3 regions of the Streptomyces sp. NPDC056347 genome follow, and region 2 is predicted to be linked to each of the others. Evidence: riboswitches for the same ligand, from Rfam matches in the RefSeq annotation. Region 2 holds a riboswitch; each other region holds the start of a gene.
The links. A riboswitch is a leader RNA that binds a small molecule or an ion and turns the genes downstream of it on or off. The one in region 2 is predicted to bind cyclic di-AMP.

Region 1: linked by a shared signal. The riboswitch ahead of ACFCV8_RS16515 (NlpC/P60 family protein) and the one ahead of ACFCV8_RS03045 (transglycosylase SLT domain-containing protein) in region 2 are both predicted to bind cyclic di-AMP.
Region 3: linked by a shared signal. The riboswitch ahead of ACFCV8_RS10260 (M23 family metallopeptidase) and the one ahead of ACFCV8_RS03045 (transglycosylase SLT domain-containing protein) in region 2 are both predicted to bind cyclic di-AMP.

What each region holds. Positions count from the first base shown of each region.
Region 1 covers NZ_JBHJQP010000061.1:31,978-38,682, forward strand. The annotation lists gene ACFCV8_RS16490 (PspC domain-containing protein) at 1-759, shown strand, start outside; gene ACFCV8_RS16495 (LuxR C-terminal-related transcriptional regulator) at 743-1,441, shown strand; gene ACFCV8_RS16500 (GNAT family N-acetyltransferase) at 1,479-2,240, opposite strand; gene ACFCV8_RS16505 (NlpC/P60 family protein) at 2,316-3,362, opposite strand; gene ACFCV8_RS16510 (hypothetical protein) at 3,680-4,033, shown strand; gene ACFCV8_RS16515 (NlpC/P60 family protein) at 4,105-5,241, opposite strand; cyclic di-AMP (ydaO/yuaA leader) riboswitch at 5,248-5,411, opposite strand; gene pcrA (DNA helicase PcrA) at 5,634-6,705, shown strand, end outside.
Region 2 covers NZ_JBHJQP010000006.1:63,526-70,230, reverse strand. The annotation lists gene ACFCV8_RS03060 (hypothetical protein) at 25-441, shown strand; gene ACFCV8_RS03055 (DUF305 domain-containing protein) at 543-1,208, shown strand; gene ACFCV8_RS03050 (ABC-F family ATP-binding cassette domain-containing protein) at 1,192-2,874, opposite strand; cyclic di-AMP (ydaO/yuaA leader) riboswitch at 3,422-3,609, shown strand; gene ACFCV8_RS03045 (transglycosylase SLT domain-containing protein) at 3,613-4,107, shown strand; gene ACFCV8_RS03040 (hypothetical protein) at 4,114-4,434, opposite strand; gene ACFCV8_RS03035 (APC family permease) at 4,760-6,157, shown strand; gene ACFCV8_RS03030 (NAD(+)/NADH kinase) at 6,337-6,705, shown strand, end outside.
Region 3 covers NZ_JBHJQP010000030.1:25,826-32,530, reverse strand. The annotation lists gene ACFCV8_RS10275 (GNAT family N-acetyltransferase) at 1-1,929, opposite strand, end outside; gene ACFCV8_RS10270 (HPr family phosphocarrier protein) at 2,103-2,384, shown strand; gene ACFCV8_RS10265 (GntR family transcriptional regulator) at 2,555-3,253, opposite strand; gene ACFCV8_RS10260 (M23 family metallopeptidase) at 3,500-4,303, opposite strand; cyclic di-AMP (ydaO/yuaA leader) riboswitch at 4,317-4,482, opposite strand; gene ACFCV8_RS10255 (M16 family metallopeptidase) at 4,742-6,124, opposite strand; gene ACFCV8_RS10250 (M16 family metallopeptidase) at 6,148-6,705, opposite strand, start outside.

The DNA of each region.
Region 1 (6,705 bases), on a different contig from region 2:
CTGGTCGGCGTGGGCCTGGCCGTCTTCGTCGTCGTACGCGGCTCCGCCGCCCAGCTCGGCAACGTCCTGACCGCCGCGATCGCCGTGCTCACCGGCATCGCCCTGCTCGCGGGCCCCTATCTGATCCGGATGACCCAGGACCTCTCCGAGGAACGCCTGATGCGCATCCGGGCCCAGGAACGCGCCGAGGTCGCCGCCCACGTGCACGACTCGGTGCTGCACACCCTCACCCTGATCCAGCGCCGCGCGGAGGACGCCGGAGAGGTCCGCAGGCTCGCCCGCGCCCAGGAACGCGAGCTGCGCAACTGGCTGTACAACCCCGAGGGCACCGGCAAGGACGAGGACGACGAGCCCGAGACCCTCGCCGAGGCGGTCAAACGCGCCGCCGCCGAGGTCGAGGACAAGCACGGCGTACCGCTGGAGGTCGTCGTGGTCGGCGACTGCCCGCTGGACGAGAAGCTGGCCGCACAGATGCAGGCCGCGCGCGAGGCCATGGTCAATGCCGCCAAGTACGGTGGCGAGGGCGGCGCCGTACAGGTCTACGCGGAGGTCGAGGGCCGCACGGTCTTCGTCTCGGTCCGCGACCGGGGTCCGGGCTTCGACCTGGATTCCGTACCGGGGGACAGAATGGGCGTACGAGAATCAATCATCGGCCGGATGCAGCGCAACGGCGGTACGGCAAGGCTGCGTCCGGTGCCCGGCGGGGGCACGGAGGTCGAGCTGGAGATGGAGAGGGCGAACGATGATCAGGACCACTGAGGGGGCGGCCGGGGGCGCGGAGCGCCGGGTACGGGTCGTGCTCGTCGACGACCACCGGATGTTCCGCACCGGAGTCCAGGCCGAGATCGGCCGCACCGAGGAGACCGGCGTCGAGGTGGTCGGCGAGGCCGCCGACGTCGACCAGGCGGTCACCGTCATCACGGCGACCCGCCCCGAGGTCGTCCTCCTCGACGTCCACCTCCCGGGCGGCGGCGGCGTCGAGGTACTGCGCCGCTGCTCCTCGCTGATGGGGGCCGTCGACAATCCGGTGCGGTTCCTGGCGCTGTCCGTGTCGGACGCCGCCGAGGACGTGATCGGCGTCATCCGGGGAGGTGCCCGCGGCTATGTCACCAAGACCATCACCGGCACCGACCTGGTCGACTCGGTCTTCCGCGTCCAGGACGGCGACGCGGTGTTCTCGCCCCGGCTGGCCGGCTTCGTCCTCGACGCCTTCGCCTCCACGGACGCGCCGCCGGTCGACGAGGACCTGGACCGCCTCACCCAGCGCGAGCGCGAGGTGCTGCGGCTGATCGCCCGCGGCTACGCCTACAAGGAGATCGCCAAGCAGCTGTTCATCTCGGTGAAGACGGTCGAGTCGCACGTCTCGGCCGTGCTGCGCAAGCTCCAGCTCTCCAACCGGCACGAGCTGACCCGGTGGGCGACGGCCCGGCGGCTGGTCTGAGCCGCCGGGCCGCACGGGGCCCCGGGTCCCCGGCCCCTCACGCCGGGTCGAGCGAGATGTTCAGCTTCTCGCCGATCCGGGCGAAGCCGATGCCCGCGTAGATCCGCTCCACGGCCTCGTCGGCCGGTTCCAGCCACACCACCCGGCAGCCGCGCTCGAAGGCGGTGGCCGTCAGATGGGCGGAGAGCGCGGCGCCGATGCCCCGGCGGCGGTAGGCGTCGGCGACGGCCAGCCCGGCCAGTTCGGTGAGGCCGTCGACGGGTACGGAGCAGCCGCCCGCGGCCACCGGTACGCCGTCGAGCGTGGCGAGGGCCGCGACCCCGCCGCCCTCGGCCGCCGTGCGCAGCCACCGCGCCGTGCCGTCCTCGGGCTCGCCGGCGCCGCCGTAGCCGTGGTGCTGGACGAGGGCGGCGGCGGCGAACTCGGCGTCGGTGGCCGGTTCGCCGACCACGAGGTCCGTCACCGGTTTCGGCGCCAGCAGCCCGTCCGGGGCGCAGGCCATGATCGGGGCCCGGTTCTCGACGGTGAACCCGGCGGCCAGCAGCGCGGGTTCGACCGCGGGCGCCGAACCGGGCAGGAACTCCAGCCGGGGCAGCCGGTCGTGCGCCCGGAACGCGGCGACCAGCGCGCCGATGTCCTCGGCGGTCGGCTCCGCGTCCTGGTCGGGTATGGCGTAATTGGCGTACTTGAGGGACCAGTCGGGGTTGTACCGCACGGTGAACGGCCCGACCCGGAGATGGTCCGGGGAACGCTGGGCGAGCGTGCGGGCGTGGGTCTGGACCTCGGCGTCCATGGGCATGTCGGGTTGTCCTCGGGCCGGTTGCTCGACGGAGGGCCGCCGCGACGGCGGACGGCCCGGACCGGCGTCGGGAGCCTATGCCACCCGGGTGGCTCCCGCGAAGGGCATCTGGTCGATCGGGGCGACCCGGACCGGTGCGCCGGGGCGCGGGGCGTGGATCATCTGCCCGTTGCCGATGTAGAGCCCGACGTGGCTGATGCCGGAGAAGAAGAACACCAGGTCCCCGGGGGCGAGTTCGGACCGGCTCACCCGCCGTCCGGCATTGATCTGGGTGTACGTGGTCCGGGGCAGCGAGACCCCGGCGGAGCGCCAGGCGGCCTGGGTGAGCCCGGAGCAGTCGAAGGAGGAGGGGCCGGTGGCGCCCCACACGTACGGCTTGCCGAGCGCCCCGTACGCGAAGGCGACGGCCGCGGCGGCGCGCCCGCTGGGTGCCTGGACGGAGCCGCGCGGCAGGGAGCGGGACGCGCGGGCGGCCGAGCCCTGATCCGTGTTCTCGTACGAGGTGCGCTCGGCCGGGGTCAGCCGGTCGAGGAGACGGCGGGCCTCGGTCAGGCGGGTCGTGATCGCCGCCTTGCTCTTCCTCAGCTCCGTCCGGCGGGCGGTCAGGTCGGCGAGCTGCCCCTTGGCCTGGGCGCGCAGCGTGGCGATCCGGGCGACCTGCTGCCGGACCCGGTCGAGCGCGACGGACTGGCGGTCCGCGACCCGGTCCAGGTACGAGGCCCGCTCCAGGTACTGGTCGGGGTCGGAGGAGAGCGCCAGCTGCACGGAGGGGCCGAGGCCGCTGGTGCGGTACTGCGCGGCGGCGAAGGACCCCAGCTCCTGGCGGGAGGCGTTGAGGCGCTCGGTGCGGCGGGCGGCCTCGTCGCGCAGCGCGTCCAGGGCATGCTCCGCGGCGGCGGCCTTCTCCTTCGCCCCGTTGTACCGCTCGGTGGCGATCTCCGCCTGGTGGTAGAGCCGGTCCACCTCGGACTTGACCTGGGCGGGGGTGCGTCGCGGTTCGGCGTGGGCCGCGGAGCCGGGCAGCGCGGCGGCGGTGGCGGCGCCGGTGAGGGCGAGGGTCGCCGCGGTGCGGGCAGCAGGGCCGGTGTACAGGCGCTGCTTGGGTTTTCGATGCGCTGCCACGGGGGCGTGCGTCCTTCCTGACGACTGCCCGACGGGAGTTGCCGACGGGCCCGCCGGTACGTTCGGCGGAGTGGCCGGTCTCCGTTGACGTCGGTCGCCCGGTCCGTCAGTGACGCTAGACCCGGGACACGGGCCGGAGTCGTAATGACGCTTATTGCTCGGTTTTGGCGTGGCAACGCCGACGATTGATCGGGAAAATTACGTCAGAGTGCCGCAATTGGTACAGGTGCGAGTGAAGTGGCACGAGGGCATGTTTGCCCCGTGAAGGTGGACCTGCCTGCCGGGGGGTGATATGGCCACGGCTAGGCTGCGGCCTCATGGACGTACTCATACATGTCTTCGTCGCCCTGCACATCGTCGGCATCGCCTCCCTGCTGGGCGGATTCCTGACCCAGATGAAGTCGATGGGCGCGGGCACGGCCCGGTTCGTCCCGGCGATGCTGCACGGTGCGCTGACCATGCTGGTCACCGGTGTCGCGCTGGTCGGGATGAACGAGGCCGACGGCGGTCACGTGAACAACATCAAGATCGGCGTGAAGCTGCTGGTCCTGATCGTGGTCCTGGCGCTCGTCTACATCAAGCGGGACGAGGAGAAGGTCGACAAGGGCGCCTTCGCGGCGGTCGGCGGGCTGACGCTCGTCAACATCTTCATCGCCACGCTCTGGACCTGATGCCGTTCCCGGCTGCCGGACGGGTCCGGCAGCCGGTACGCGGTACGCGGTCCGCGCGTGCCCGCCGCCGGCTACGCGGGGCGCACGCTGCCGTAGATCGGCATGTAGTAGATCGACTCCTCGCGCACGTTCGCCCCGGGCTTCGGCGCGTGGATCATCATCCCGTCGCCCTTGTAGATGCCGACGTGGCTGATGTCGTCGTAGAAGAAGACCAGGTCACCGGGGCGCAGGTCCGCCGTGGCGACCCGGGTGCCGATCTTGACCTGGTCCCAGGTGGTGCGCGGGATGTCGACGCCCGCGGCCTTCCAGGCGGCCTGGGTCAGCCCGGAGCAGTCGTACGAGGCCGGGCCCGTCGCGCCCCACACGTACGGCTTGCCTATCTGGGCCCGGGCGAAGGCGAGGACCTGCTCGGCCTTGGTCCCGGTGCTGGTGCCGCCGTCCGTGCCGGTACCGGTGCCGGTTCCCGCGTCCGTTCCCGTACCCGTACCGCCGGATTTCTTCGCGTCCCGCGCGGCGGCCTGCTGCTTCGCCAGCTCCTCGGCCTTGCGCCGGGCCTCCGCCTCTTTCTTCCGCTCGATCTCCGCGAGCCGCGCCTTCTCCTCGGCGGTCAGCTTCGAGAGCAGCGTGCGCGCCTCGGACAGCTTCGTCCGCACGTCCTGCTTGCTGGTGCGCAGCGACGCCTGGGCCGTCGTCAGCGTCTCCAGGCTCCGTACCGCCTCGGACCGCTTCTTCGCGGTCCTCTCCTGCTGGACGCGGAAGTCCGTGACCGCCTTCTGCTGGCGGCTGGTCATCCGCTCCATGAGCTGGCTCTGGTCGAAGTACGACTGCGGGTCGTCGGCCAGGAAGAACGTGGCGGTCGGCGCGACGGAGCCGTTGCGGTACTGCGCGGCCGCGAAGGCGCCCAGCGTCCTGCGGGCGTCGTTGAGCCTGTCGGCCCGCTCGGCGACGTCCTCCAGCAGGCCCTCGACCTCGGCCCGCTGGGCGGCGGTCGCCTCCTTCGCCCGGTTGTACCGCTGGGTCGCGGTGCCCGCCTGCCGGTAGAGATCGTCGACCTTCTTCTGTACGTCCTCGACGCTCGGCCTCGGGTCGGGCGCGGCCACCGCGCTCTGCGTGGAGAGCAGTGTCACGGACGCCAGGGCCGCGGTGGTGAGCCCGACGGCCGGTGCGGTGGAGCGCACCCGGGTACGGGGCTTGCGGTGCGATGCCAAGACGGCATCTCCTTCCGTGGACCGCCTACCGGGTTAGCTGTCGGGTTCGGGCGAACGGAAGGCGCCCTACGGTCCAGATGTGGGGGAAGGACCGATTCACCCCGGTACTGCGTCCGGGTCCCCGGCTCCGGACTCCCGCGAAGGCAGCCCGGATTCGGCGCGGGCGCCCGCTCGGCGTGGTTCGCCGCAAGGGGGTCGGGCCGCCCGGTCGAGCACGCTAGCCAACCCGTGGTGCCGCTGGGAAGGTTGATGTTCGAAATGCCCGATACATTTTCGTGACCTGCGCGAAGGCGGCAAAGGCGCTCACCCACCGTGGACCGCCGCTCCCGCTCCGTACCGTCCCGGCGAACGCCCACCGGGGGACAGGGGGCAGCCCGTAGACTCGACAAGCGATGAGCAGCCTCTTTGACGACAGTTTCCTGGCCGGCCTCCAGCACTCGGAGGAACAGCCCCCGCCGCCCCCCGAGGACGCCGCACCCGAGGAGGTGCCGGAGGGTCTGTTCGAGGGCGTGTTCGACGGCCCGCCGCCCAGGGACGCCTACTACCGCGACGGCGCCCCCCGCCCCGTCATCGACCCCGCGGCGCTCCTCGACGGGCTCAACACCGAGCAGCGCGCCGCCGTCGTCCACGCGGGCTCCCCGCTGCTCATCGTCGCCGGGGCCGGCTCGGGCAAGACCCGGGTGCTGACCCACCGGATCGCCCACCTCCTCGCCGAGCGCGGGGTGCACCCCGGTCAGATCCTGGCGATCACTTTCACCAACAAGGCCGCGGGCGAGATGAAGGAGCGCGTCGAGCAGCTCGTCGGACCGCGCGCCAACGCCATGTGGGTCATGACCTTCCACAGCGCGTGCGTACGCATCCTGCGCCGCGAGTCCAAGCGGCTCGGCTTCACCTCGTCGTTCTCGATCTACGACGCGGCCGACTCCAAGCGGCTGATGGCCCTGGTCTGCCGCGACCTCGACCTCGACCCGAAGCGCTTCCCGCCGAAGTCGTTCACGGCCAAGGTCTCCAACCTGAAGAACGAGCTGATCGACGAGGAGACCTTCGCCGGCCAGGCCGCCGACGGCTTCGAGAAGACCCTCGCCCAGGCGTACGCGATGTACCAGTCCCGGCTGCGCGAGGCCAACGCGCTGGACTTCGACGACATCATCATGACGACGGTCCACCTGCTCCAGGCGTTCCCCGACGTCGCCGAGCACTACCGCCGCCGCTTCCGGCACGTCCTGGTCGACGAGTACCAGGACACCAACCACGCCCAGTACACCCTGGTGCGCGAGCTGGTCGGCCCGGCGGGCGAGGGCGACGCCCCGGCCGAGCTGTGCGTCGTCGGTGACGCGGACCAGTCGATCTACGCCTTCCGCGGCGCGACCATCCGCAACATCCTCCAGTTCGAGGAGGACTACCCCGACGCGACGACGATCCTCCTGGAGCAGAACTACCGCTCCACCCAGACGATCCTCTCCG
Region 2 (6,705 bases):
TACGAGCCAGGATTCGAGGCAGCCGTGGATCGCGGACGGACACGCGCACCGGGAGCGTCCCGGCTGTTCGTGCTGTGCGCCGTCCTGTTCGGTCTGTTCCTCATGCACGGAGCGCCCGCCAGTGCCGTGGAGGGCTGTCACGACGCGCGGGCCATGGCCGCCGCCGCGCCGGGTGCGGCGCAGCCCGGCGGCCATGCCGCCATGGCCGCGGAGGACGGGGCCGATCGGGTGGCCGCCGCGATGCCCGTGGCGGGCGGCGAGTCCTGCGTGTTCACCCAGTCCCGGGACCGGGTGCTGCCGCTGCTGATGGCACTCGGCCTGGTGCTGCTGACCGCCGGGGTGCTGACCGGGCGCCGCGCCGCCGTACGCGGACCGGCGCGGCGGGGACCACCGCGGGCCGGCCGGCAACTGCTTCTCCAGGTGTGCGTCGCGCGGACGTGACAGGAATCCGCCGGTCCACGGCCCACGGGCCCGACCGGCCGGATCACCCTGCCCTTCCGCGCGTCACGAACGTGGCGCATCCACCTGAGAAGAGAACCGTGATGTCTGTTCTTCCGCCCTTCGCCGCCCGCCACCGTCGCACGCTCGCGACGGTCGGCACCACCGCCGCACTCGCCCTGGCCCTGACGGCCTGCGGTTCCTCCGACGACTCCTCGCACGACTCCGCCGGGCCGGGCATGGACCACGGCTCGGCCAAGGCGTCCGCCCCGGCCGCCGCCGGTACGTTCAACGACGCGGACGTGGAGTTCGCGCAGCAGATGATCCCGCACCACCAGCAGGCCATCGAGATGGCGAAGCTTGCCGACGGCCGGGCCGCCGACGCCGAGATCAAGAAGCTGGCCACCGCGATCGAGAGCGCACAGGACCCCGAGATCAACACGATGAAGGGCTGGCTCACGTCCTGGGGCAAGCCGCTGCCGGACTCCTCGATGGGTGACATGCCCGGGATGGACCATGGAACGGACGGCGCGGGCATGCCCGGAATGATGTCCGACAAGGACATGGCCGAACTCGAGGCCGCCAAGGGCAGGGACTTCGACAAGAAGTTCGCCCAGCTCATGATCGGCCACCACGAGGGCGCGGTCACCATGGCCGAGGACGAGCAGAAGCAGGGCAGGAACGCCGACGCGAAGAAGCTCGCCGAAGCCGTCGTCACGGCCCAGACCGCGGAGATCGAGCAGATGAACAAGATCATCGACCGGCTCTGACCCCGACAGGAGCCGTGGGCGCGGAGAGCAGTTCGGCCACCTCCTGCGGGGATGTCTCGCGCAGCCCCTCCTCGACCAGCAGCCACCGCGTCGTGCCGACCGCTTCCAGGAACGGCAGGTCGTGACTGGCGATCAGCAGTGCGCCTTCGTAGGCCTCCAGCGCGCTGGTCAGCTGCCGCACGCTCGCGATGTCGAGGTTGTTGGTCGGCTCGTCCATCATCAGCAGCTGCGGCGCCGGTGCGGCGAGCATCGTCGCGGCGAGCGCGGCACGGAACCGCTCGCCGCCCGAGAGGGTGCCCGCCGGCTGCTCGGCGCGTTTTCCCTGGAACAGGAAGCGTGCGAGCTGGGCGCGGATGTGGTTGTCGGTGACCCCGGGGGCCATGCGGGCGGCGTTCGCCGCGACGCTCAGCTCCGGGTCCAGCACGTCGAGCCGCTGGGGGAGGAACCGCGTCGGGACGAAGGTCCTGGCCTCGCCGGACAACGGTGCCAGCTCGCCGGTGAGCGTACGCAGCAGCGTCGTCTTCCCCGCGCCGTTGCGGCCGACGAGCGCGATCCGTTCGGGCCCCTGCACCTGGAGGCGCCCTTCGCGCAGTCGGCCGAACCGGGGGCGCAGTTCGCTCACGGACAGCACGGTGCGTCCGGTGGGCACCGCCGTGTGCGGCAGGCTCACCCGGATCTCGGCATCGTCGCGGATCGCGTCCGCTGCCTCCTCCCGTCGCTCGCGAGCCTCGCCGAGCCGTTCCTCGTGAACGCCGCGGAGCTTGCCCGCCGACTCCTGGGCGGACCGCTTGCGGCGGCCTGCCAGGATCTTCGGCAGCCCGCCCTCCGCCTCGGCCTTCCTGCCGGCGCGCTGACGCCTGGCCAGTTTCGTGCGAGTCTCCTCCAGCTCGCGTTTCTGGCGGCGTACGTCCGCCTCGGCGGCACGGAGCGTCCGTCCGGCGGCCTCCTGTTCGGCGGCCACGGCCTCCTGGTAGGCGGACCAGCCGCCGCCGTACCAGTTCACCGATCCGGCGCGCAGCTCGGCGATGCGGTCCACGCGCTCCAGCAGTTCGCGGTCGTGGCTGACCACGATCAGTACGCCCGAGTGCCAGGAGTCGACGGCCCCGTACAGCCTCTGGCGGGCGAACAGGTCCAGGTTGTTGGTGGGTTCGTCCAGGAGCAGGACGTCGGGCCGTTCCAGCAGCAGCGCCGCGAGGCGCAGCAGCACGGTCTCCCCGCCGGACAACTCGCCCACGGTACGGTCGAGTCCGACGCCGTCGAGACCGAGCGAGCCCAGGGTCGCCAGGGCCCGCTCCTCGACGTCCCAGTCCTCGCCGATCGTCTCGAAGTGCTTCTCGTCGACGTCTCCGGACTCGATGGCCCGCAGTGCCTCGCGCCGCTCCGCGATGCCGAGCGCGCGGTCCACCCGCAGGGCGGTGTCGAGGGTGATGTTCTGCGGCAGATGGGCGAGGCTGCCGCCGATGGTCACCGAGCCCTCGGACGGGCGCAGTTGACCGGTGAGCAACCGCAGCAGGGTGGACTTGCCCGCACCGTTGTTGCCGACGAGTCCGATCCGGCCACGGCCGACGCTCAGCGAGAGCCCGTCGAAGACCGTGGTGCCGTCCGGCCATCGGAAGGTCAGGGCGGAGCAGGTGAGGGAGGCGCTGGGCGCGGTGGGTGTCGCCATGGTTTTCCTCGCAGTCGAGTCGCATACGCAATGAACGGGGATTCGTATGCGAGCACCACGCGGCGACCGGGCAGCGGAGAAAGGGTGCGGCGGTCCTGGAGATCGATGGACGGGCCATGCACCGAGGTCGCATCCACGCGGATGCCACGGGCAGTGCGGAAGCACTGCGACAGCGTGGCGGGCGTACGGCCGGGAGCCGTACCGCGCGGTGTTCGCGGACCTCAGATGCGCAACGTCCACCTCTATCGGAGACAACAGGACATAGGAACCATAACCGCAGGGTGGAGGGGAAGGCAACGCCGGCCGGTCCGCGGGGCGACGCGCGGGACGGATCCGAAAGGCGCCTTTCGTTGTTCCGTGGCGCGAGTCACATCCTGTCGGCGGGGGTCGCGCCACGCGCTTCGGAGCCCTTTGCCCGCAAGGCTTCGGGCCCGGTCGACGCGAGTGGGGTGACCGGGAATCCAACGACTTGATCTTGTTGGTGAATTGCAAGTGGAAATTAGGGTCTTGTCCCTTTCGGTTCTTCTCGCTTACGGTCTCCGTCAATCCGGACGGAACGCCGAATCCTGCCGCTGTCCGGCGCATTCCGACCACTTGTGCACGGCAGGAGCGGGGAACCCAGGCACATCGCCGGTCCGGACACCCGGACGGCTCGGGGTGAAGTCGCGCTCCCGCGCGGCCGGGCAGCTCCAGCCCGAACCCGACAGCTCACCTCGCAGGCGACGGAGAGGAACCACCATGCGCTTCACCGCTACGTGCCGTCGTCGCACCTACGCCTCGCTGACCAGGGGTTTCATAGCCGTGGGCGCAGGGGCGGCCGTTCTGTTGCTGCCGCTGTTCGGCGCTCGGGCGGCCTCGGCGACACCGGCTCCGCCGACCGCCACCGCGTCCGCCGGGCAGCCCTCGGCGTACACGAACGATCTGGACGGCTGGATCAAGCAGTCCCTCGCGGTCATGGCCGAGCACAGCATCCCCGGCAGCTACGAGGGCATCCACCGCAACATCATGCGCGAGTCCTCGGGCAACCCGCTCGCCGTCAACGGCTGGGACTCGAACGCCGCCGCCGGAACCCCCTCCAAGGGGCTCCTCCAGATCATCGATCCGACCTTCCTCGCCTACCACGTGCCCGGCACGTCAACGGACAGCTTCGACCCCGTCGCCAACATCACCGCGGCGTGCAACTACGCCGCCGACCGCTACGGTTCCATCGACAACGTCGACGGGGCCTACTGACCTCCGTCACTCCGGGGCGGACTCCGCCGCCCGCTCCGGCTGTCCGGCGCGGGGCGGGAGGGGCACGGTGGCCGCCGCCCCGTTGCGTACCGCCTGCACCGCGGCGTCGTGCAGGCGGCGGCTGTCCTCCTCCGAACAGCACGCCACGGGGCTGCCCGCCATCGTGAACCAGTCGATCGCCCCCGAGTACTGCACCGTGATCTGGGCCGTGTCCTCGGCCCAGGTCGTGTGCACGGTCAGGTCCCCGGACAGGACACCGACCTCCTCCGTGAGCACGCCGCCGTGCCCGGAGAACACACCACAAGTCGTCCATGACGCCCAAGCCATGCATCCAGGCTGGCACCGGCGCGGCGAATGCGCGACCCATGGGTCGCACGCATTCGCCGGATGCCGGACGAGGGGGAAAATTTCCCTCGGTCCGGCCTTCGGTTCCCGCACCTGCCGATCCCCCGATGTTCCCTACACAGTTAGCGTCAAATCGTCGAAATGGATCACTGGAACAACGAATTCCGAAGGTGAACACCTCTTGACCTGCGGATCACGTCAGGATTGCATGGCGCGCTGGGAGCGACGAAACCACTCACCACGTCCTCGTCTGGAGGCGATACCGCTCCCGTGCTCAAACACCGCACCTTTTGATCGGAACCGCACGATGACCGACACGCTCAGCGCACCACAGGCGCTCGCCCCGGCGACCGGCCCCACCCCCCAGAAGCTCAAGCGCTCCATCGGCGTCGTGGGCGGCACGCTGCTCACGCTGTCCTGTGTGACGCCCGCCTCGACCCTCTTCGTGGTCGTGCCGGACCTCTTCTCCAGCCTCGGCACGTACACGGCCCTGACCATCGCCATCGGCTCGCTGCTCTGCATCGCGGTCGCCTTCTGCTACTCGGAACTGGGCACCCTCATCCCCAGCGCCGGCGGCGAGTACGCCATGGTGTCGACCATGGCGGGACGGCTCGCCGGATGGCTCGTCTTCGTGCTGTCGCTGCTGGTCGTGATGATCGTGCCCCCGGTGATCTCCATGGGGACGGCGGACTACCTGGCGCCCATCGTGCACATACCGGCCCCCGTCGCGGGCGCCGGGGTCATGCTGCTCGCCACCCTCGCCGGTCTGCTGGACCTGCGCGCCAACGCGTGGATCACCGGAATCTTCCTGGTCCTCGAAGTGATCGCGGCGGGCGTCGTCGCCGTACTGGGCTTCGCCCACACCGAGCGCGGCGGATCGGCTCTGGTGCACGGCACGGTCGCCTCCGAGGGCGGCTCCCACTCCACCGTCACCGCGATGATGGTGGTCTCCGGACTGGCCATCGCGCTCTTCATCACCCAGGGCTTCTCCACCGCCGTCTACCTCTCCGAGGAACTGGAGAACCCGCGGCGCAACGTGGCCCGCACCGTGCTCGCCACCCTCGCCATCTCCACCGCCGTCATCCTGATCCCGGTCATCGCCATCACCATGGGCGCCCCGGACCTGGAGGCCCTGACCTCCGGCGACCTCAGCACCATGGTCACCGCCTGGTCCAACTCGGCGGTCGGCACCTTCGTCAGCCTCTGCGTCGCCCTCGCGATCATCAACGCGGGCATCGTCATGGTCATCCAGAACTCCCGGGTGCTCTTCGCCTCGGCCCGCGACAAGGCATGGCCCGCACCGGTCAACAACGCCCTGGCCCGGCTCGGCCGGTTCGGCTCGCCGTGGGTCGCGACCCTGGTCGTCGGCGTACCCGGCGCGGCACTCTGCTTCGTCAACCTCGACACCCTGTACGGCGTCACCGGCGTCTCCGTCACCGCCATGTACCTGCTGGTCGCCGTCGCGGCCCTGCTCTGCCGCCGCGGCACGCACCGCGAGGCTCCGGCCTGGCGCATGCCGCTGTGGCCCGCGGTCCCCGTGCTGCTGATCGCCGTGCTGGCGTACATCCTGACCCAGCAGGAGGCCGAGTACCTGCTGTGGACCGGCGGCATCACCGCGGTCGCCACGCTCTACTGGGCGCTCTATCTGCGGCCCCGCCGCGAGACCCGCTGGCTGGTCAGCATTCCGGAGGACGTCCAGTCCTGACCGGGGCACCTTCCGTGCGGTGCGCGGCCCGTCGGCGGAGATCCTCCACCGGCGGGCCGCGCCCGTTCGCGCCCGTCGCCCGACCGGACGCAGCGCCGCCCCGGCGACGGGCGGACCCGCCCCGCATTGCCCACAGTGGGACGAGGAGCGTCGTCGGAACACGGGGAGCAGTGGGCGGGATGGGTGTCGAACGGGTCGGAGTCGTCGTGCACCAGGGCCGCCCCGAGGCCGTCGTCGCGGCCGGCGTCGTACGCGACTGGTGCGCCCGGGAGGCGATCCCCTGCACCGACATCGACGTGTGGCGGGACGACGGACACAGGCGCGGCGGACGCGAGGAGGCCGACGTCGCCGGGAACCCCGATCTGATCGTGACGCTCGGCGGCGACGGTACGTTCCTGCGCGGCGCCAGGATCGCCGCGAAGAACGACGGCGCCGTGCTCGGGATCGACCTGGGGCGCGTCGGCTTCCTGACCGAGGTCCCGTCCGCCGACGTGGTCCGGGCGCTCGACGCCGTCCGCCGGGGCCGGGCGGAGTTCGAGGAGCGCATG
Region 3 (6,705 bases), on a different contig from region 2:
CTGGACTCGCGTGGCCTGCGGGGCCGCCGGGGCAGGGTGCGCGGGCGGGCGGGCGACCGTGCCGCTGGCCGCGGCCAGGGCCTCCGCCAGTCCGCCGATCTCCACATGCACGACGGCCACCGGCTTCGCCGGTCCCGCGGCGGCGGCCGAGCGCAGCGCGTCCGCGAGCACCTCCCCGTCGCCCTCCTCCGCGCGGCCGTCCTCGCCGACCCAGGGAATCGCCGTCACGATCACGGCGTCGCAGTCGTCGTCGGCCAGCGCCTTCGCCAGGGCATTCCTGAAGTCCTGCGGAGTGGCGGCGGTGGTGAGGTCGAGAGGCAGCCGCGGGCGCAGCCCCTCGGCGAGGCAGGCGTCGTACGTGAGGAGGCCGAGCGATTCGGAGTTGCCGAGGATCACGACCCGGGGGCCTGCGGGCAGCGGCTGGTCGGCGAGGAGGAGGCCCGCGTCGACCATCTCCGTGACCGTGTCGACCCGGATCACGCCCGCCTGCCGCATGAGCGCCGAGACCGTGGCGTCCGGGATGCGCCGGGTCGGCACCGCGTGGCCGGGCGGGGTGGAGCCGCTGTGCCGGGCCCCCTTCACCACGACCACCGGTTTGACGGCCGCGGTGCGGCGCGCGAGACGGGTGAACTTGCGGGGGTTGCCGATCGATTCCAGGTACAGCAGGGCGACGTCGGTGTCGGGGTCCTCGTACCAGTACTGGAGGAAGTCGTTGCCGGAGATGTCGGCGCGGTTGCCCGCGGAGATGAAGGTGGACAGGCCCGCGCCGCGCCGGTAGAGGCCGGAGAGCAGGGCGATGCCGATCGCTCCGGACTGGGTGAAGAGGCCGATCCGGCCACGGGCGGGCGGTTCGGGGGCGAGCGAGGCGTTCAGCCGTACCGCTTCGGCGGTGTTGATGACGCCGAAGGCGTTCGGGCCGATGATCCGCATGCCGTACGAGCGGGCCTGCCGGACCAGTTCGCGCTGCCGGTCCCGGCCCTCGGCGCCCCATTCGGCGTATCCGGCGGAGAGCACGACCAGGCCCTGCACCCCGTGCTCGCCGCAGTCCGCGACGGCTTCCGGTACGCGGTCGGCGGGGACGGCGACGACCGCGAGGTCGACCGGCTCGCCGATCTCGCCGAGGGAGCGGTGGGCGGGGACGCCGTCGATCGTGGCCTGCTCGGCGGTAAAGGCACTGTTGACGGCGTACGCGCGGCCGGTGAAGCCGGCGCCGAGGACGTTGCGCAGGACGGTACGGCCGACGCCGCCGGGGGTCCGGCCGACGCCGATGACGGCGACGGAGCCGGGGGCCAGCAGACGCTGCACGGAGCGGGCCTCGGCCCGGTGCTCTCGGCCGCGCTGGACGGCGAGGGACTCGGCGGTCGGTTCGAGGTCCAGGGTGAGATGGACGGAGCCGTCCTCGAAGCTGCGCTGCTGGGTGTATCCGGCGTCCCGGAACACCTTGATCATCTTGGTGTTGGCCGGCAGCACCTCGGCGGCGAAGCGGCGGATGCCGCGCTCGCGGGCGACGGCCGCGATGTGTTCGAGCAGCGCCGAGGCCACGCCCCGGCCCTGGTGCGCGTCCTGGACCAGGAAGGCGACCTCGGCCTCGTCGGCGGGTGCGGAGGCGGGCCTGCCGCGCTCGTCGATCCGGTCGTAGCGGACGGTCGCGATGAACTCGCCGCCGACCGTGACCGCGAGCCCCACCCGGTCGACGTAGTCGTGGTGGGTGAAGCGGTGCACGTCCCGGTCGGACAGCCGGGGGTACGGGGCGAAGAACCGGTAGTACTTCGACTCGTCGGAGACCTGCTCGTAGAAGCTGACCAGCCGCTCGGCGTCGTCCGTGGTGATGGGCCTGATGCGCGCCGTGCCGCCGTCGCGGAGGACGACGTCCGCTTCCCAGTGGTCGGGGTAGGCGTGATGTGGACTCTGCTCCGGGGCGGGCTCCATGGGCAAAGCGTACGGCTCGGTCAGCGGTCGCGTACGTACCGGGGGCGGGGCAGTCTGAGAAGGCCGATCAAGGGATGTCCCGCACGTCACGGGCATTCCGGGACTCGGCCGGAGCACTGCGCACTGCATGCGAGAATGGTCTAGACAACTGTTGATTCGTGAAGGGCAGAACCATGGCTGAGCGCCGCGTCAACGTCGGTTGGGCCGAGGGCCTGCACGCCCGCCCCGCTTCCATCTTCGTCCGAGCCGCCACGGCGTCCGGCGTCCCCGTGACGATCGCCAGGACCGACGGCACGCCGGTGAACGCCGCGTCCATGCTCGCGGTCCTCGGCCTCGGCGCGCAGGGCGGCGAGGAGATCGTGCTCGCTTCCGAGGCGGACAACTCCGAAGCCGCTCTGGACCGTCTGGCGAAGCTGGTCGCCGAGGGGCTCGAGGAGCTTCCGGAGACCGTCTGAGGCGTTTTCACCGACGTTTTCAATGATGCTTTCAGCGAGAGAGCCGCGGCACCGTAAAAACGGATCCGCGGCTTTTTCGTGTCCGAGCGATTCCATCGGAATGTAATACGCCGCAAGAAATCACATCGACCGGCCGGGCCGAAGCACATCTCTTTTGTACGACACCGTTGTTAATTACGGGTACCAGCGGTGTTTACGGAATGTTGCGAGCCCCTCACCGGGCCTCCGGCACGGGGGCGCGGGGGTCCGGGACGCAGTCGGTGCGCGGCCGCGGCCCGCTCCGCGTGATGGGCGGCCAGCGCCCTGGCACGGTCGGCGTCGCCGCGCGCCACCGCGTCCACGATGGCCCCGCGCTCGGCCCAGGAATCCGCCGGACGGGCCGGCCGCTCGACCACGTACATCCAGGCGATCTTGTGCCGCAACTGGCCGAGCAGGGCGATCAGGCCGGGGCTGCCGGAGGCCTGCGCCAGCGTCTCGTGGAACCATCCGCCCAGTGGGCGCAGGTCCTCGGTCTCGCCCCGCAGTGCCCGGTCGCGGCCGAGGCGGACGAGGCCGCGCAGCACCTTGAGGTGGGCCTCGGTGCGGCGCTGCGCGGCGCGGGCGGCGCCCAGCGGCTCCAGCAGCGTCCGGGCCTCCAGGAGGTCGGCCGCCTCCAGGTCGGTGGGCTCGGCCACGCAGGCGCCCGCGTGTCTGCGGGTGACGACGAAGCCCTCGGGCTCCAGGGTGCGCAGCGCTTCACGGACCGGGACGCGGGAGACCCCGTACCGGCGGGCCAGCACCTCCTCCGTGAGACGGCTGCCGCGCGCGAAGACACCGGAGACGATGTCGTCACGGATCGCCGTGCTTACCGAATGCGCGGGAATGCGCATGCCCGAACCTCCGCCTCAGTACCCGCGAGAACGCGGTCGCCCGAAACCTGTTCCGTGACTCTATTGCAATGCGTCGGAATTTCCGATGCCGGGCAGGAATTCACGAATGACTTCCGGCCGCGGAAGGGCCCGGCGAAATCCGGGGGCGGTCCATCGAAGGGCTGCCGCCCACGCCGTGCGGCGGACATGCCGAAGGCCCCGGACACGGGGTCCGGGGCCTTCGGCGGATGCAGCGCGGAGCGCCCGTCAGACGGCGGCTCCGTGGGCGCGCAGATACGCGACCGGGTCCAGGTCGGAGCCGTACGACGGCGTCGTGCGGGCCTCGAAGTGGAGGTGCGGGCCGGTGGAGTTGCCGGTCGAGCCGGAGAGGCCGATCTGCTGCCCTTCGGCGACGCTCTGTCCGATCGAGACGCCGATGGAGGAGAGGTGGCCGTACTGCGTGTACGTGCCGTCCGTCATCCGGAGCACGATGTTGTTGCCGTACGCGCCGCCCCAGCCGGCCTCGACGACCGTACCGGCGCCCACGGCGACGACGGAGCTGCCGGACACCGCGTGGAAGTCGACGCCGGAGTGGCTGCCGGAGGACCAGAGCGAGCCGCCGGACTTGTAGCCGGTGGTGACGTACGAACCGGCGACGGGGAGGCGGAAAGCGCCCAGCCCGGTGCGCTCGGCGGACCGGGCGACGCGGGTCGTCCCGGCGCGGGACTCGGTCGCGCGCTCCGCCGCGACCCTGGCCTCGGCCTTCTTCTTGGCCTCGGCCCTGGCTTTCGCCTTGGCCTTGGCCTTGACCTTGGCCGCGGTGTCGGCCTGGTGCCGCTGTGCGTCGGCCTGGGCTCCGATCCGCTCGGCGAGGGTCTCGTCGATGGTGAGGACCTGGGTGAGGCCGGTGTCCTCGACGGCGGCGGACTCGGAGTCCGCGGCGACGGCGGGGGCGGCCAGACCGCCGATGACGCCGGTGGTGGCCAGGGTCGCGACGCCGACGGCCTTCGCGCCCCTGCGCGTCAGTCGGTTCGGGGCACGGTGCTTCCCGGTGGCACGGGTGAACGCCATGGAGTGGCTGATCCTTTCCTTCCTTCTCGCCTACCGGGTTAGCTGACGGGTTCGGAGCAGGAAGGTCTCCTACGGGCACCCCGGCCCCATGGGGCTCAGGCGTCCGATTCACCCCAGGGACTGCGTGGGTCCCCGGCTCCCCGGGCTCGCGCCGGACGGGGACTCGGCGATGACTGTCCGGTACGTCACGGATGCGGCATACGAGTGCGAACAGTCGAGCCGACGCTAAACGGGGTTGCTTTCATCCGCCAAACGGACAGGCCGTTTTGTAGCGCATCCCACAGGGCAGACGGGCAACCTCCCAACAGAACGGACAAAAGGGGCGACCCTCACGAGATCTCGCTCGTGCGGGTCGCCCCTTTGCCCCACTGTGCACCGATCGGCGCGGTCCGTGTTCGGTCTCACCGGTACCGACCGGCCAACCGGCCGTTCAGCCGGTCAGCCGGTGACCACCGACACCTCTCCGATGCCCAGGGCCCGGACGGGCTCCGCGATCCGGGCCGCATCGCCGACCAGGACCGTGACCAGCCGGTCGACCGGGAAGGCGTTGACGACCGCCGCGGTCGCCTCGACCGTGCCGGTCTCCGCGAGACGGGCGTACAGCTGCGCCTGGTAGTCGTCCGGCAGGTGCTGCTCGACCTGGTCGGCGAGGGTGCCCGCGACGGAGGCCGCCGTCTCGAACTTCAGCGGCGCGACGCCCACCAGGTTCTGCACCGCCGTCTCGCGCTCCTCGTCGGTGAGGCCCTCGGCCGCCAGCGTCCGCAGCACCGTCCACAGGTCCCTCAGCGCCGGTTCGGTGGACTCGGTGTCCACCGAACCGCTGATCGCCAGCATCGCGGCACCGGTGGCGCCCGACGCCGAGTCCGGAGCCGTCGAGCGCAGCACCTGGGCGAAGGCCCGCACGCCGTACGTGTAGCCCTTCTCCTCGCGCAGCACCCGGTCGAGCCGGGAGGTGAGCGTGCCGCCCAGGCAGTAGGTGCCGAGCACCTGGGCCGGCCACACGCTGTCGTGGCGGTCGGCGCCGATCCGGCCGATCAGCAGCTGGGTCTGCACCGCGCCGGGCCGGTCGACGATCACCACCCGGCCGGTGTCGTCGGCCGTGATCGGCGGTACGGGGCGGGACTCGGCGGCCTCGCCCGACCAGTCGCCCAGGGTGTCGGCGAGCAGGGCGTCCAGGTCGATGCCGGTGAGGTCGCCGACGACCACGGCGGTCGCGGTCGACGGCCGGACGTGGGCCTCGAAGAAGGCGCGCACGGCGGCCGCGTCGATCCGCCCCACCGTCTCCTCGGTGCCCTGGCGCGGACGCGACATCCGCGCCTCGGCCGGGAAGAGCTCCTTGGAGAGCTGCTTGGCGGCGCGCCGGGCCGGGTTGGCCTGCTCGTGCGGGATCTCGTCGAGCCGGTTGCGCACCAGCCGCTCGACCTCGCTGTCGGCGAAGGCGGGCGCCCGCAGCGCCTCGGCGACCAGCCCGAGCGCCTTGGCCAGCCGGGAGGCCGGGACTTCCAGGGAGACCCGGACGCCGGGGTGGTCGGCGTGTGCGTCGAGCGTGGCGCCGCAGCGCTCCAGCTCGGCGGCGAACTCCTCCGCGGTGCGCTTGTCGGTGCCCTCTGACAGCGCCCGCGACATGATCGTGGCCACGCCGTCGAGGCCCTCGGGCTCGGCGTCCAGCGGGGCGTCGAGGAAGATCTCGACCGCCACGACCTGCTGGCCGGGACGGTGGCAGCGGAGCACCGTGAGGCCATTGGGCAGGGCGCCGCGCTCCGGGGCGGGGAAGGCCCAGGGACGAGCGGTGCCGGGGGCCGGCTGCGGGTGGAACTGCATCGAAACTCCAGTCGCGGCGTCGGTCACTTGCCCGCTCCTTCCTGCGCGTCGGTGTCGTCGGCGTCGGTCGCGTCGGCGTCCGCGGACTCGGCCGCCTCGACCGGCTCGTAGACCAGCACCGCGCGGTTGTCGGGGCGCAGCCGGGCCTTGGCGATCGCCTGGACCTCCTCCGCGGTGACGTCGAGCACCCGGTGCACGGCGGTCAGGGCGAGCTGCGGGTCACCGAACAGCACCGCGAACCGGCAGAGTTCGTCGGCGCGCCCGGCGACCGTACCGAGCCGGTCCAGCCATTCGCGCTCCAACTGGGCCTGCGCTCGCTCCATTTCCTCGGGCGTCGGGCCCTCGGCGGCGAACCGGGCGAGCTCCTCGTCGACCGCGGCCTCGATCTCGGGAACCTCCACACCGCCGGACGTCTTCACGTCCAGCCAGCCGAGCGAGGGTGCCCCGGCCAGCCGCAGCAGCCCGAAACCGGCCGCCACCGCCGTACGGTCGCGCCGGACCAGGCGGTTGTGGAGCCGCGAGGACTCGCCGCCGCCGAGCACGGTCAGCGCGAGGTCCGCCGCGTCGCACTCGCGGGTGCC